Regions from separate parts of the Bacillus haimaensis genome, predicted to be linked through region 1. Evidence: riboswitches for the same ligand, from Rfam matches in the RefSeq annotation. Region 1 holds a riboswitch; each other region holds the start of a gene.

Region 1 (4,215 bases):
GCCAACCGAGTTTGCAGAATGAATCGTAATTCTTTCTGCATAAAGTTCATTCTCCACCATAATTTGAACGAGCATAAGACCATTCCGATGTCTATTGAGTAAGTCATGATCCAACGATAGATGCTCGATCGCATTATTCTCTAACAAGGTGAGGCATTCGTCAATGTCTTCAGCAAGGATATACCCTTCTGGACATGTGCGACTATCATCTAGAAAGACATTTATTTTCAAGATGATCCCTCCAACTATTTCGACTTACGTATAGTGTAACATACTTTGATTACTAATTTTTTCCTATAAAGATTGAAGAGAAAGCCAAAAGCCTTTATCATCAAGGTTTCACGGCATTTCTCAGGAATAATGTACCAATTTAATCTGGAGAAACACTACGTCTTTTTATAATCCGGAAAATCAAAAATCCATTTCATCCAAAATGATTGAAGTCGTGCTTGTAGACGCACATAGGTATTATATTCCTTGAGGTAGGCCTGTTTAAAGGAATAGGAAACTTCACCTTGTTTTTCTTTTTCCAATAATTCCTGTTCCAGCACTTCAAGCTTTTCGATTTTTATTTGAATGGAATTATACGTCAATGCAGCCAATCCGCCATAAAGAATGGAAGCTATCAATAATAAGGAAAGTATATATTTTAGTGGGGTACCCACACATGTCCCCCCTTTCCGTCTTTTCTACATACTATGACGAATTGCGGGAATGTGACAGGACTGTTACAAAATGTTTGAGGTTCGAACAGGGACTAGCAGCCTTCCATTGAAAATTGGGGGAATTAAAGATATATTATAAGTAAAATGTACCGGAGGAAATGGGATGGCTGTCTTAATAGATGTACTTGTTGTAATAGTGTTTGCTGTGATCTTTTTCGGCGTATATAAGTATGTAAAAAATGCGTTAAAGAAATATTAATATGGAGGCCCTTTCACCCAAGTTGAAAGGGCCTTTTTTATGTTTTTTCGAAATCGATAGTTTGTGAAGCTTTCTTTTTCAGAATCAGCAGTGGTGCGTAAAGAATGAGAAACATGAGGATAACCACCAATTCCAGCGAAAGGATGTACCATGGATATGGTCCTAGCAAATCGATGATACTGGCATTTGAAGGTTTCCTGGCCAGAAACATATAGTTCCCGCCAGTTTGCCTATTAATAAAGAATACCAGTATGGCTATAAGCTGCAGCGCCCCAAACGCTTTCCACATGGATTTAAATGTAATGGCTTTCTTTTCCACCCATAACATATAAAAAACCGACAAGATGATGGCAATATGTGCCGCAAAGAAATGCAGAAAACGAAAGTGTGGAAAATCATAAAAGAGCTCTGGCGTAAGCAATGCCTGTAACGCACCACCAAGTCCCAGGAAATATACCACTTCAAATGTCCAGGTTTGCCTGGTTATCAGCATCCACATGCACAGATACAAGCTGATGGAGCATAGCTGAAAAGGGAGGGTGTAGCTTATATCCCACATATCGGTTGTAATATACCAATAGTTCAGCCATGCCTCTGATAAAAGAAGGCATCCCAAAATTGCCCACCTTCCATACACATTTGTGTATTTACTATTTCGTAGAAAGTACAAAAGTAAAATGAGCGACAATGCGATCACCAGCGCAAATATATGGGACGATGACAAGAGTATCGTCCCTTCCATTAGAGCATTCGGGTCGGTATAAGAATCCAACACTTCTCATCACCGCCTTTCGTATTCATTTCTTTCTCCATACTTCTACTACACCATGGTAAATTCCTGCTATCTTTTTTCCAAGCGTTTCTTTTTGCGCTCTGAAGCACTGTTGAAAAGCATTTTTTCTGCATCTGTCTCGGGAATCACACCTGGAACCGGAGTCGGCTTTCCATCTTTTCCTTTTGCCACCATTGTCAAAAATGATGTGGTGGTTGTCGTTTTCTCACCTGTTTCATAATTTTCGTTTTCCACTTTCACAAAAATTTCCATGGATGTTCTTCCCGTGGAGGCCACTATCGCCTCAAGAGTCAGAATATCCCCGACCTTCGCAGGGGAAAGAAAAGTCACTTGGTCGATGCTAGCAGTAACAACAACATTCCTGGAATGCTTCATTGCAGTAATAGCTGCAATCTCATCTATGTACGATAGAATCACTCCTCCAAAAATGGTACCCATATGATTCGTATCAGGCGGCAGAACCAACCTCGTCTGAATGGTCCTTGATTGATTGGAAGAAACGGAATTGTTGGTATTCATATGCTTAATATCCTCCTTATTAGTAAAAATAAAAAAACTCACCCTGCATAAGGATGAGTGAAAGACGGATGCAAGAAAGAAGCCTTGATAAAAAAGCCTTCCTTACGCACCCTCGTTCTATCTCTCACCTCCCGAAGAAGATAGTACTTCATCAATCAGACAGGTCTCCTGACTTAGCTTCTCCCTACTCTAGCCCTTCCCATACTCAAAAGTAATAGTGGGTTCTCTATTTCGTCAGCTTTACAGTTGCGGGTACAGTTCTGGACTTTCACCAGATTCCCTATTAAGTGCGTGCACATCTAATTAATTGGATGATTAAATTGATATTGCCCCTATATTCTACCATTAAACAAGATCTTCTAGTAATGATTATTCATACAGATTTTCTACGCATAATTTCAAGGTAAGTGCCCAAAATTTCATGACTTGAATAGTAAGATACCCCACAGATGGTTCCATTGTCACAAAATAGTAAAAAAAGAAGGTTGAGTAAAGGCTGTATTAGTGTGTATACTTATACTTGCAAGTTTTTCTACCCCCATTAACCGGGTATGGATTCATGAATATAAATATGCAACATAAGTGAGGAAACCTATGTTCTATAAAACTCTCATTCACCCATCTTCAAAAGAATGGATTGTGCTCTTTCATGGCTTTGGAGGAAACTCTTCCATATTCTACAAGCAATTGAAACCTTTCCGTTCTGAATATAATGTACTATTACTAGATTTACCAGGACATGGAAAAACTCCATATCCAAAAGGTGTGGATCTATTTGAGTACTCTTGTGATAAAACCCTTGAAATACTGAAAGCCTTAAAAATAAAATCCGCTCATTTTGTTGGCATTTCCCTTGGCACCATTATTATGCAGGAAATTGCACTGCGTTCCCCATCTTCAATCAAGTCGATGATTCTAGGAGGCGCCACTCCGAAGTTGAAAAAATGGGGCGAGTTTCTTTGCCGACTTTCCGTCTTTTATCCTTTGAGAAAAATTCTTCCACATATGGTTCCTTATAGAATATTTGCGAGAGTTCTATTACCGAAGCGCAATCATTCCGATTCCCGTAAAGCTTTCATCAAGGAAGCTTATAAACTTTCTAAAGAAGCTTATCTGGGATGGGTCTTATACGGCCTGAACGGTTACACCACCTACGATAGATTGGCAGAGACGAAAAATAAAATCCCTAAGCTTTATATATCGGGCTCTGAAGACCATATGTTCCTCGAAAGCACAAAGAAATATGCTGCAAACGAAGAGAACTCTACAATGGAAATCATTGAAAATTGCGGGCATGTTTGCAATATTGAAGAAAGTGAACGATTCAATGATCTTGCTGTTTCTTTTATGAAGAGTGCGAGCAAGGTGCAGATAATTGCGTAAAAGATTGAAGCTGAATTTTATGTTCAGCTTCTTTTTTGTGGGGAATTGAGCGAACCTGAAAATACAAAAACACAAGGAGCCCCTTGTGTTTTTGCATGCTATTTCTTCCTACTTTTCGCACTTGTCGAGATTTTCTTCCATTTATCCTTTTCTGCCAATTGTGCCCGTTTATTCGTTTTTCGTTCCAGATAAGCAAGTTCCCTTTGCAGCTTTACATAGCTTTGATACCTTGCTTCCTCCAATGTCCCTTCATCAATTGCCTCCCGGACCGCGCAGCTTGGCTCGTTCTCATGTTTGCAATCTCTGAAGTAGCATTGTTCAGCAAGTTCCTCCACATCCTGAAAGCTCTGACCGACTGTAGACCCATCAGCCTCCCATAGCTGCAACTCCCTCATCCCTGGCGTATCAAGCACTAGCCCGCCTGTCGGCAAAAGATACAGTTCCCGATAGGTGGTTGTGTGCCTTCCCTTATCATCGTCCCCTCTCACCTCTTGAATGACCTGCTTTTCTTCTCCTAACAGGTAGTTCGTCAAGGTCGATTTTCCTGCACCGGAAGATCCAAGAAGTGCTACAGTTTTTCCTGTAGTAAAATAAGG
Region 2 (4,215 bases), 1.1 Mb from region 1:
GTTAAAGGAAACAGGCCTCTTAATAGAAAGAAGCGGCGGGGAGCTGATAAAAGGGAAAATGCACGCCAATCCCAGGCAGACAAGATTGGCCTTTCATAAGATAGTGAGAGAGGTGGAGCGTGTCGAGGACCTTTGCCGTTATCAGAAAGAGGAGTGGAAATACCATCGCTACAAGAGAGAAGACATGCGACATTTCTATTATGAAAATAGAAAATTGAAAGTCTTGACACAGCTGACCTATCACGTCGGGAATTTGATTTTCATCCCAAGTCACAAACGGATAGCCGATCAGGACAAATCGTCTCTCATACTCTCAACCGTACGAAACATGAATGAAGTTTTACAAAATGAAGAATATGACATGACGGAAGAGCATCATCAATCGGTGGACAGGCTTTTTGATCAGCTTGCTGAAAGAATTCCTGCTGCAACAGAAGCCTATTATCATATTTTATCGACGGACACCGTTATTTTTTATGAGCTGATAGCAATCAATGATTTGTTAGAGGAACTGGCAAAAATTGAGCGCCATGCGTTGAAGCACCGTCTGGCTACAGCGAAACATAGTGAAATAATAAAATCCGCCGAATAGGTGATATTTTCCTGAAAACGATAATAGAGTTTTGGAAGAAAAGCTGATGAGGAAAGGGAGCAGGCTTGTGAAAATAATCAAAAATAAAAGGGATTTCGCTATTGGAGAAAACGGAATCAGTTCTGTTTAACAGTTACATATCGGCGGAGTGGACCAATCGATCCTCATCCAGGCTGAAAACTCGGAAAATCCTATTCTATTAACTATCCATGGCGGCCCTTCCATGCCGCTTCCGTGACATTGGTTCGTGTATCAGGGGTTTTACACTTTAATACTTTAACAAAGTGAGGGTCAGGCCCCTTTTGCAGCCTGTAGTTTCCTTCTAGAAAAAACGAATTCCTTTGCGAATTCGTTTTTCTTATTTATGCGGTTGTAAACTATGTTCTCTCAGAATAGATGTGACAATATGGATTGAATCCCATTCCCCTCGCGAAAATTTTACGATTGGGAAGGTCTTGGGGAAAAGCTTGCGACGAATTTCTTCAGCTGAATAGCCGTCTTTATACAAGGATAGTACTTCCGCTTGAATAGAAAGTAAATAGTCGCGTTTTCTTTCAATTGCTTTACGGCCGTCCTCCAGATATCCTGCGTGACTGCAAAAAACTTCAAGAAAATCATAGGATAAAATACGTTCCAAGGAGCGGATGATTTCAGGGGTGCTTTCATCAGCCAATGCCAGCTTGGTGCGCGCACTTACAAACAAATCGCCGGTGAACAACTGTCCTGTTTCCCTGTTAAGAAAGGCTTTGTGATCATAGGCATGACCGGGGGTGTCGATGGCATCCCAAGTGGCACTTCTGGATTGGAAGCTCCCTGAGACAGGTTGGGCTTGAAACGGCTTGCGTCTTCCCCAGAATAGCTGTCGATAGAGCGGATAATCTGCCCGCATCAAACAGGAAGCGATAGATATTTCATTAAGATAGACCGGCACATTCTTCGTTTTTTGGACATATGCGGCACAGCCAGTATGGTCTTCGTGAAAATGAGTGAGCATGACCTGATCAAAATCCGCTTCATCAAGGAATGGTTCAAAAAATTTATGTAGAGAGTGTGCCCCGGTATCGATTAACATGCCATCAATCAAATAGCTGTAAACATTTAAAGAAACACCCTTCAAGGATATTTCTCCATTCAAATAGGAGACACCATTAACCTCACCACTGGATGCTTTCTTCTTAAACAACAAATCTACCATCTCCCCGTTAATTCCAATGTATACCAAAATTATAACAAATAAGGTTGTTGCATTGTTTATTTTTATAAGAGAATCCGTCATGCATAGAGAATTAGCGTCCTACACCGTTATTTTTTATAAATTAATAGCAATCAATGATTTGTTAGAGGAACTGGCTAAAATTGAGCGCCATGCGTTGAAGCACCATGTTGCCGCTGCGAAACAACATGCATGATAAAAATCTTCAAGACATTCAAAGTGCAATACGATACAAAAAATCTTCAAGACATTCAAAGTGCAATACGATACACTATATGGTGAAGAAATAAATTACCCAATTACATAGTAACATTTAGGTGCCTTTTCGGAGGTTAAAAGGGAAGCTGGTGCAAGACCAGCACGGACCCCGCCACTGTAAACGTTGAACCGTGTTAGCTTTTATCCACTGTGCTTTTCTTGCATGGGAAGGATTAACGCTGTGATGAGACGTAAGTCAGGAAACCTGCCTATTTGTTTTTAAGGATTCTACGAGGAAGGAATGCTTAAAGTGACATTACTATTTCGCTGCTTTCATAGATTTATTTTGTGAAAAGTGGATATGCGATTCATAATGCGCTTTAACGTCTTTCCTAATATAGGAGAGGCGTTTTTTTATTCTCTTAAACTGTTACATTACTTTTTTACAGGAGGTTCATATGGGCAAAGAAAAGCAAAGAGGGTTGACACTTATTTATACAGGTGATGGGAAAGGGAAAACGACATCGGCGTTGGGACTGACTCTTCGGGCAACAGGGAGAGGGATGAAAGTGAGAATTTTTCAATTTATCAAGTCACCGGAGCGTTCCTATGGGGAACAAATAGCTTTAGAGAAACTCGGAGTTGAGATGGTACAGCTTGGGGCTGGTTTTACTTGGACGAAAACACCGGAGGACCATCGAGAGGCGTTGAGAAGTGGTTGGCCCAAGGCGAAGGAAGCTGTGCTGAGTGGGGAATTCGATGTAGTGGTTTTAGATGAATTGAACAATGCATTGGCAATCGACCGTTTTCCGATAGAGGATGTTCTTCCTTTAGCAGAGGTCATGGATGTGATGAAAAATAAACCGGCACACGTGCACCTGGTCATCACCGGCAGAGATGCAAAGGATGAAATAAAGGAATTGGCAGATCTAGTATCCATCATTGAGCCGGAAAAGCATTATTACAACGATGGAGTGCCGGCTGTAAAAGGAATCGAGTTTTAATTCTGAGTGAAGGAAGCGGAATGATGGATAGAAGTAAAATTGGATAAACCAATGTCTGGAGTGGAAAGCAAGTGGATAAAGCGATGCCCATCATGATTCAAGGCACTCATTCCGATGCAGGGAAAAGTGCGATTGTCACAGCCTTATGCAGGATATTTGCACAGGATGGATTTAAAACAGCTCCGTTCAAATCGCAGAACATGGCCCTGAATTCCTATATCACCCTCGATGGCAAGGAGATAGGACGAGCGCAAGGTGTTCAGGCGGAAGCGGCAGGTATTGTCGCCACCACCGATATGAACCCGATACTGATCAAGCCTACCGGAAACTATGAATCACAAATCGTAGTGCATGGTGTCCCTTATCAAAATATGAAAGCAGGTGAGTACCGTCAGGACTTTTTCCAACAAGGATTAAAGCTGATTCAGGATTCCTATGAGAAATTGGTGCAAGGCTATGAATGTGTAGTGATAGAAGGAGCGGGAAGTCCGGCTGAAATCAATTTGAATGATAGGGAGCTTGTCAACATGCGTGTGGCGCGTCTGGCCGATGCGCCAGTCATTTTGGTTGGAGATATTGAGAAGGGCGGGGTATTTGCCAGTCTGGTAGGAACGCTGCAACTACTTGAACCGGAAGACAGACAGAGAGTAATCGGGGTGGTCATCAATAAATTTCGTGGAGATGTATCCCTGTTGGAACCAGGTTTGAAATGGTTTGAGGAGTATACAGGTGTATCTGTCCTTGGGGTCATCCCTTTTATTGATCATTTGACAATAGAGGCAGAGGATTCGGTAGTGTTAGGCAATTATTCAACCAAAACAGATACGTCCAAGGATTTGGATATTGCCGTCATTCGCTACCCGCTGATTTCAAATTTTACAGATGTCGATCCATTCTTTGAGGAGCCTGATTGTCATGTGCGATTTGTTAGCCGGGCAGAAGAAGTAGGGACACCGGACTTAATCATATTACCTGGAAGTAAAAATACGGTGGAGGACTCACTATTTTTACATAACAGCGGATTGGCTAATCGTCTTCTGTCATTATCGGAAAAAAAGACGATGATAGTCGGCATTTGTGGCGGTTTTCAAATGCTGGGGAAAGAAATCGAGGATGTGTTGGGAGTTGAATCTCCTATTAAGCAGGCTCCGGGATTAGGGCTGATTCCCATGAATACCTCCATCACACCTAATAAAACAACCATCCGC
Region 3 (4,215 bases), 500 kb from region 1:
TGCCGGAGAATTTACCAATTTAATTGAGAGAAGGATTCCCTTAAAAAAACAAAACTTTTTTCCTATGTGAAGCATGTAAAGATATACATCTGTTCTACTAATGATTAGAATAAAGATAGATAAAAATTGACAAAAAGTGAGGATACTACCATGCCTACAGCAGTACACTATAAGATCGGGAAGAGAATGCTAGAATCAGAGATTGAACTATCAGAAAGAATATTGAATGAAATAAGGCTTGCTTATCCTGAAATTTCGGAATACCGGGATCCACATCATCAGGCAGCAATAAAAGAAATCTTCCAGACTCTTATCAAATTTATTGGGAAGTACGTGCAGGACCCGGTAAATACATTATTGGATGAGGCAAAAGACTGGGGTGAATCCGTGGGAATCATGTCTGTTCAGGCTGGCGGCTCCTTGGAGAATGCATTATCCAATATGACGCTGTATAAGCGGGCACTATGGACCTTCATTCAGGAGGAAGGTGCCAAAGAAGGCATTCACCTTAATCAACTTACTGAAATTTTCATCCACATTGATGAGATTTTCAATATCATCGTCTACGGCTTCAGCCATGCATTCACAGTTGCATCCGAACAGAAGATACAGGACACCAGGACTAGCTTCATAAGGCTTTCCATCCCGATCGTGCCACTTTTCGAAGGTCTTGCGGTTCTGCCTTTAGTTGGGGAGATCGATGAGCTAAGAGCAAGCATATTGATTGAAGAGACTTTGCAGAAAAGCAAGAACTTGTCCATCAATAAGTTGATTGTTGACTTTTCAGGCGTATATAATTTGGATCAGACGGTAGTGCACACTTTAGATCTGCTTATCCGTTCCCTGAAGTTAATCGGGATTACACCGATCATTACCGGGTTACGACCGGAACTCAGCCTGCAATTCATCTCCACTGGGGTGAGTTTGACAGATATCCAGATTACAGGGTCCATCGAACAAATTCTCCAGGATTTCCAATTGAACAAATAGGAGCCGCGCTTATTGCAGCTCTTTTTTTATTTTTTGATTGTAATATACTTAAAGATGGATTATGATAGATTTATCACAAAAACACAAAATACAGTTATTTGAATATATAAAATAACTATATATAGTATTATTGCGAAAAAGGTGTCTTTAACAAGACTTAATAGGGAATCCGGTGAAAATCCGGGACTGTCCCCGCAACTGTAAGTGCTGACGAATTGAATCACCACTGTATAAGTAGGCTTAACGGCTCTTATATGGGAAGGGTCAATGTAGGAAGAAGCACAAGTCAGGAGACCTGCCTTTTCGAACTAGTTTCTTATTCTTCGGGAGTTGAGATGATGAAACGGTGCTAGAAGCTTGCATGAATCAATACCCCTTCTCTATTGAGTTGGAGGTATTTTCCATGTCGTATTCTAATATCGTTTGATCCACTCAATCCTGGGTGGATTTTTTTTATTAGGCTCTTTTCGTAAAGTTTATTGCTTATGTCCGTAAAAAATCGGCATTTGGATTTTTTACAGCATATTTCCCTGTATTATTCAAAAGAAAATAATTCTACTACATGGGAAAAGAGCACGAAAGCAAGTAATGTTACGTGTTTGCGTTGGATACGTCAAAAGCAACAATGTATGCGAAAACAGCCTTTTATTATTGCGAAACGGAGTGAACGGCTAATGATTACTTCAACTTTAAATAATACGAACAAGGCATTGGACAGCAAGGATTGGATCCTTGGTATATTGGAAGAATTCCCCCACTTGGAAACAGAATCCTTCAATGAAAAAACAGATAAGCTGGTTGGAAGCCAAAATACGGAAATCTATAAGCATCTTACCTTGGAGGCGATTGGCTACATTTCGGAGAGTGAGCCAGATTGGACCTTTGTTGCCGAACGTATCCTTTTGAAACAATTATATGAAGAAGCATGTGAGACACGTGGCACAGATAGACCCTATGATAATTTTCACTACCTTTTGCATTCCTTGGTGGAAGTAGGCATTTTTCATCGTTCACTTCTGGATTCATATAGCATTGAAGAAATAAAGGAATTGGAAAAGGCCATCAATCCGGAGCAAGACAAGCTTTTTACATACATCGGCCTCAAGACGCTGGCAGACCGTTATCTGTCCCGTGGCTACAACAAGGCTCTATGGGAGCTGCCGCAGGAAAGGTTCATGATTATTGCGATGACCTTGATGGCCAAGGAAGAAAACAATCGTCTTGCTCTGGTAAAAGAGGCATACTGGGCACTCAGCAATCTGTATATGACGGTCGCGACACCCACCTTCTCCAATGCCGGGAAAAGCTATGGCCAGCTATCGAGCTGTTTCATCGATACGGTGGATGATAGCTTACAAGGAATCTATGACAGTAACACAGATATTGCCAATCTATCAAAGTCAGGTGGCGGAATCGGCGTGTATTTAGGAAAGATCCGCAGCCGAGGAAGTGATATCCGCGGCTTCAAGGGTGTATCGAGCGGGGTCATTCCCTGGATGAAGCAGTTGAACAATACCGCTGTAAGTGTAGATCAACTGGGACAGCGCAAAGGGGCCATCTCTGTATACTTGGATGTCTGGCATAAGGATATTTTCTCCTTTCTCGACAGCAAGCTCAATAACGGCGATGAGCGGGTGCGTACCCATGATCTATTTACCGGTGTCTGCCTCCCCGATGTATTTATGGAACAGGTGGAAAGCCGAGGCGACTGGTATCTGTTCGACCCGCATGAAGTGAGAAATGTGATGGGCTATTCGCTTGAGGATTTTTTTGATGAACAAAAGGGCGCTGGCAGCTTCCGTGATAAATATTGGGAGTGTGTGCACCACCCTTCCCTGCATCATGATAAAGTACCAGCCATCGATGTGATGAAAAGCATCATGCGTGGCCAGCTTGAAACAGGAAGTCCGTTTATGTTCTATCGCGACGAGGTCAATCGTATGAATCCCAACCATAACCTTGGGATGATCTATTGCACCAACCTTTGTACAGAAATCACCCAGAATCAAAGTGCTACCACCATGAACCAGCAATTTGTAAAGGACGGGGCGATTGTGACGGTGAAAACCCCTGGAGATTTTGTTGTTTGCAACCTCTCCTCCATCAATCTTGCGCGGGCTATCCCTGCTAAAGTCCTAAAAAGATTGGTAGCTATTCAGGTTCGTATGCTCGACAATGTCATTGATCTTAACAACATTCCGGTCCTTCAAGCAAAGCTGACCAATGAGAAATACCGTGCAATTGGTTTGGGAACATTCGGGTGGCATCATCTTCTTGCCTTGCAGGGAATCAAATGGGAAAGTGAAGATGCGGTACAATTTGCAGACTCACTCTATAGAGAAATCGCCTTTTATACGATTCAGGCAAGTGCAGCCTTAGCAAAGGAAAAAGGGGCATACCCAGCATTTGAAGGCTCCGATTGGCATACGGGAGAGTATTTCAGTAAAAGAGGTTATCAAACAGATGATCTTTTTGATTGGGGAGGCTTACAGGAGCAAATAGCTTTAAGCGGCATCCGAAACGGCTATCTCATGGCAGTGGCCCCTAATGCTACCACCTCAATCATCGCAGGCAGCACAGCAAGCATCGATCCCATTTTCCTGAAAGTGTACTCCGAGGAAAAAAAGGATTACAAAATTCCAGTGACTGCCCCTGATTTGGATGCAAGCACCACATGGTTCTATAAATCTGCCTACCATATCGACCAGCATTGGAGCATCGCCCAGAACGCGGCCAGACAGAAGCATATTGACCAGGCGATATCGTTTAATCTGTATGTGACCAATGGAATCAAAGCAAAGGCGCTCCTTGATCTGCATCTGGATGCATGGAAGCAGGGATTGAAGACTACCTACTATGTCAGGTCCACGTCAAAGGAAATAGAAGAATGCGATTCTTGCGCAAGCTGATAACTTAGGAGGGAAACAATGATGACTGCTTCACTGACTTCTCGATTACTGATGGACGCAACCGCTCCAAACCGATCGACGAAAATAATAAACGGCCAAAGCTCGAACGTGCTGAACTGGGACGATGTCGCCTTTTCCTGGGCCTATCCCAAATACAAAAAAATGCTGGCAAACTTCTGGTCACCATTTGAAATAAATATGTCCCAGGATATCAAACAGTTTCCCGATCTTACATCGGACGAAAAGGATGCCTTCCTGAAAATCATCGGACTTCTTGCATTGTTGGATAGCATACAAACGGATTACGCAGGAAAAG
Region 4 (4,215 bases), 1.1 Mb from region 1:
ATACATATGGGAAAATCACATTTTGAATCAGGGTTCGATCATTTAATCGAACTGGACGACAGGGTAGAGGGAGTATGGAGTGAGAATCGGCTGATAATGGGGACCTATTTTCACGGGATTTTTCATAACGACGAGTTCAGGGAGTTCCTCCTGAATGAATTAAGAGGGAAAAAAGGATTGGATCCTATCCATGACAGGGTCTCCTTTGCCAAAAAAAGAGAAGAATCCTTTGACCGGTTGGCGGATGTTGTGAGGGAACACATTCAATTGGATGCAATCTATCAAAAAATGAAGGAATTTCAGAAAGGTGCCTGCCATGTTAAAGATATGTGAGAAAATACAACCAGTTGATAAAAGTATAGGGAATGAAGTGCGTGCTTATTTAGACACCTTAACAAAACCGATTGGAAGCCTAGGAATGGTGGAGGAATTGGCAATTCAGCTCGGGGAGATCACTTCCAGCCGTTTTCCGACGGTTTCTCCCCCTGGTGTGATCGTATTTGCTGCGGACCATGGGGTGGCAGGAGAGGGAGTTTCTGCTTATCCACAAGAAGTTACTGTCCAGATGGTACATAATTTCCTGAATGGCGGAGCTGCGATTAATGTGCTGGCAAAACAGATTGAAGCAAAGCTTGATATTGTCGATATTGGTGTAGCAGGTGAGATCGTAAGGGAAGGGCTCATCTCAAGAAAAGTCCGTTATGGTACAGGGAACTTTTTAAAGGAAGATGCCATGAGTCCGGATGAAGCGCTGGAAGCCATCCAAGTGGGTATGGACGTCGCAAATGATATGATTCAACGGGGAGCTAAGTGTCTACTGCTCGGGGAAATGGGAATAGGCAATACAACAAGCAGCAGCGCTATCCTATCTGTGCTTCTCGGGGAAAATAACCTGGAAAGAATAGTAGGTACAGGTACTGGAATATCAGTGCAGCAGATCAAGCATAAGCAGCAGGTGATCAAACAGGCCATTGAAAATCGTCATCCTGATCCAGGAGATCCATTGGATATATTGGCGAAGCTTGGTGGACTCGAAATAGCAGGAATGATAGGAGCAATTTTTGCTGCAGCCGAAAAGAGAACTCCTATTTTAATAGATGGATTTATTAGTACAGTGGCTGCGGTATTAGCGGTAGAAATGTGCCAGCCTATCAAAGGATATTTGATAATCGGTCATCAATCAAAGGAAATTGGGCATAGGCGTGCCTTGGAGCTGCTGAAAAAGAGGCCCATGCTTGATTTGGAATTGAGGCTCGGGGAGGGATCGGGAGCTGCCCTCGCTTATCCTATCGTCGAGGCTTCTGTCAGGATCCTGAAGGACATGGCCACTTTTTCCTCTGCAGGAGTATCGGAATCGACCATCTCCTGAAGCGGAAAAATTAAATTTACAAGCGTATGAAGTTAAACTATAATGACTTTTAGAATAAAAAAACGAATATTAAGACAAATAGGTTCCTTAAATGTTCATGACAATGAAGTTTAAGGTGAAAAGGGAAGTTGGTGCAAGTCCAACACGGTCCCGCCACTGTAAGCGCTGAGGAAGGCTAACGTATCTCCACTTTGCATGATGATGCATGGGAAGGAGTAGCCAACTGATGAAGTGCAAGTCAGGAGACCTGCCTATGTTGTTTTTAAACACCTTCGAGGAAAGGGATGTTTAAAGTGCGTGGTTATTCAGAGACCATTCCTATTTTGCCAGTCTCATAGACAGGGAATATAGGTGCATTTTTACGTTCAACGCTTTCCTTTTGGATAGCGTTTTTTTATTTGACAAAAAAGCAGAAAAAGGGGAAGAAAAAACATGAAGCAATTATGGAAAAAGTGGAGCATTATTACGCTAATAATGGCAATGGCAATTTTAGCGGGATGTGGAATGAATGGTACTGATACGAACAAGCAGTCAAGTGGCGAAGTAAATGAAACTGCTGCGAATGAAGAGCAAGGAACAGAAGCGAAGCAATTTCCTGTCACCATCAAAGATGAAACCGGCGAGGAAATTGTCATCGAAGCGGAACCGGAATCTATTATTTCCCTACAGGCCAGCAGTACTGAAATCTCTTATGCATTAGGATTAGGCGACAAAATGGTGGGGGTTTCCGACTATTGCAACTATCCACAAGAAGCACTGGAAGTAGAAAAGGTTGGGGCGCAGGATATGAACGTCGAGCGTATCCTTACACTACTACCGGATATTGCCCTTGTGACGGACTATCATTTGGAAACGCATGCTGAAATATTGTCCCAGTTTGAAGAAGCGGGAATTACGGTCATTGTTATTGGCAGTGAGACTTCTTTTGATGATGTGTACGAAACAATCGATTTGATCGGTACTGCAACAGGTAAGAAGGCGGAGGCCGAAGAGCTGGTTTCCGATATGAAAGAACGTCTTGAAACGGTGAAGGAAAAGGCACAAGCTGTAACGGATAAAAAGAAAGTGTGGGTCGAGGTATCACCGGCTCCGGATATTTTCACGACCGGCCAAGGAACGTTTATGCACGAAATGCTGGAATCCATCCAAGCTGAAAATGCAGCTGGCGACCAAGAGGGATGGGTCAAGATGACCGAAGAAGAAATCGTTCATTTAAATCCTGATGTGATTGTCACCACGTACGGATACTATGTGGAAAGTCCAAGGGAAGCGGTGATGACACGTGATGGCTGGGCCGAGGTTCCTGCTATAAAATCTGGAGAAGTTCATGATGTGGATAGCGATATGGTAACGAGACCTGGTCCTCGTTTAATTGAAGGGGTGGAAACACTTGCAAAAATCGTTTATCCGGAAATATTTAACTAATAAGCTCGTTTGGCTCTATATAGGATGTGGAGGGTTTGTACTTGGTACAGCCCTCCTTGGTCTATTAAGCAGCAGTGTAACCATTCCCATCACTACCGTCCTCCATATTGTCCTGGAAAATGGTTTTGGGCTGGGGTGGTTGGAGGAAGTCCCGAAAAATGAAGAGATGATCATTTGGAATATCCGCTTTCCCAGGGTCCTTCTTGCCCTTTTTGTGGGAGCTTCATTGGCGTTGGCGGGTGCCGCGTTTCAAGGGCTGTTACGCAACCCGTTGGCAGATCCCTATACGATCGGTGTTTCATCGGGAGCGGCACTCGGAGCGGTTGCTGTTCTGTTCTTTCAGGTTACGATTATTGGTTTAGGGAGCTTTACCCTTCCGGTTGTCGCTATTATCAGTGGACTGCTTTCCCTATTGCTTGTCTTTGGATTGGTTCGCTTAAGTAACAGAGGGTTGGCAATAGAAACAATCATTTTGGCAGGAATCATCATCAGTGCCTTTATCGGCTCTATCATCTCCTTGATCATCTCCTTAGGGGATCGGGATTCCATGACACAGATCATCTATTGGCTTTATGGAAGTGTCGGAATGAGAGGCTGGAGTCATGTACAGCTAATCGTTCCTTTTATGATACTTGGTACATTGCTCCTCTTCATTCATTATCGTGAATTGAATGCCATGGCTTTGGGAGAGGAGGCAGCCGATCATATCGGGGTAGATGTGAAACGGGGTAAGATTTTCATTTTAGTGGGGGCTTCCCTTTTAACAGGGTCGGCAGTCGCGGTTTCTGGGTCCATCGGTTTTGTCGGTTTGGTCATTCCTCATCTTATAAGGCTCATAACAGGTCCCAATCACCGGCATGTCCTGCCTTTATCCATGCTTGTTGGTGGAGGGTTTCTCGTTTTGGCAGACCTGGGAGCAAGAACCATTATCGCACCAAAGGAATTGCCGATTGGGGTCATTACGGCATTGATTGGCGCACCGGTTTTTGCAGTGTTACTGGTTCGAGAAAGAATAGGAAGGGGGAAGGCAATTGATTAAGGTCAGAAAGCTGACAGGTGGTTATTCAGCTGGCCCTGTAATTAAAGAACTTGATTTGGATATTCAAAAAGGGGAGTTTTTCGCGCTGTTGGGACCGAACGGAAGTGGGAAGACGACCTTGTTTAAATTGATTACAGGACAACTTCCCATTCAGCAAGGAGAAATTCTTATCGATGGAAAACCAATTACTTCCTTTTCTAAGCTGGAAAAAGCGAAAAAAGTGGCCGTACTGACCCAGGAGGTCCAGGTGTCTTTTGATTATACGGTGGAGGAAATCATTAGCCTTGGCCGCTATCCACATCAAACAGGGATTTTTAAAAGCCTATCCAAAGAAGATAAGAAGGTCATGGAATATGTGATGAGAAAAACCAGAATAACCAAG

Evidence for each region. A riboswitch is a leader RNA that binds a small molecule or an ion and turns the genes downstream of it on or off. The one in region 1 is predicted to bind cobalamin.
Region 2: linked by a shared signal. The riboswitch ahead of ABN702_RS17250 (cob(I)yrinic acid a,c-diamide adenosyltransferase) and the one ahead of ABN702_RS11750 (acyl-CoA thioesterase) in region 1 are both predicted to bind cobalamin.
Region 3: linked by a shared signal. The riboswitch ahead of ABN702_RS14275 (ribonucleoside-diphosphate reductase subunit alpha) and the one ahead of ABN702_RS11750 (acyl-CoA thioesterase) in region 1 are both predicted to bind cobalamin.
Region 4: linked by a shared signal. The riboswitch ahead of ABN702_RS17235 (ABC transporter substrate-binding protein) and the one ahead of ABN702_RS11750 (acyl-CoA thioesterase) in region 1 are both predicted to bind cobalamin.

What each region holds. Positions count from the first base shown of each region.
Region 1 covers NZ_CP158164.1:2,313,101-2,317,315, forward strand. The annotation lists gene ABN702_RS11735 (cyclic-phosphate processing receiver domain-containing protein) at 1-231, opposite strand, end outside; gene ABN702_RS11740 (hypothetical protein) at 387-665, opposite strand; gene ABN702_RS11745 (TIGR02206 family membrane protein) at 962-1,699, opposite strand; gene ABN702_RS11750 (acyl-CoA thioesterase) at 1,766-2,236, opposite strand; cobalamin riboswitch at 2,377-2,554, opposite strand; gene ABN702_RS11755 (alpha/beta fold hydrolase) at 2,831-3,619, shown strand; gene rsgA (ribosome small subunit-dependent GTPase A) at 3,718-4,215, opposite strand, start outside.
Region 2 covers NZ_CP158164.1:3,390,876-3,395,090, reverse strand. The annotation lists gene ABN702_RS17265 (aromatic acid exporter family protein) at 1-592, shown strand, start outside; gene ABN702_RS17260 (MBL fold metallo-hydrolase) at 951-1,778, opposite strand; gene ABN702_RS17255 (hypothetical protein) at 1,867-2,001, shown strand; cobalamin riboswitch at 2,104-2,291, shown strand; gene ABN702_RS17250 (cob(I)yrinic acid a,c-diamide adenosyltransferase) at 2,462-3,007, shown strand; gene ABN702_RS17245 (cobyric acid synthase) at 3,079-4,215, shown strand, end outside.
Region 3 covers NZ_CP158164.1:2,811,842-2,816,056, forward strand. The annotation lists gene ABN702_RS14270 (STAS domain-containing protein) at 151-990, shown strand; cobalamin riboswitch at 1,113-1,308, shown strand; gene ABN702_RS14275 (ribonucleoside-diphosphate reductase subunit alpha) at 1,665-3,899, shown strand; gene ABN702_RS14280 (ribonucleotide-diphosphate reductase subunit beta) at 3,921-4,215, shown strand, end outside.
Region 4 covers NZ_CP158164.1:3,386,607-3,390,821, reverse strand. The annotation lists gene ABN702_RS17245 (cobyric acid synthase) at 1-333, shown strand, start outside; gene cobT (nicotinate-nucleotide--dimethylbenzimidazole phosphoribosyltransferase) at 317-1,369, shown strand; cobalamin riboswitch at 1,433-1,639, shown strand; gene ABN702_RS17235 (ABC transporter substrate-binding protein) at 1,802-2,794, shown strand; gene ABN702_RS17230 (FecCD family ABC transporter permease) at 2,760-3,833, shown strand; gene ABN702_RS17225 (adenosylcobinamide amidohydrolase) at 3,826-4,215, shown strand, end outside.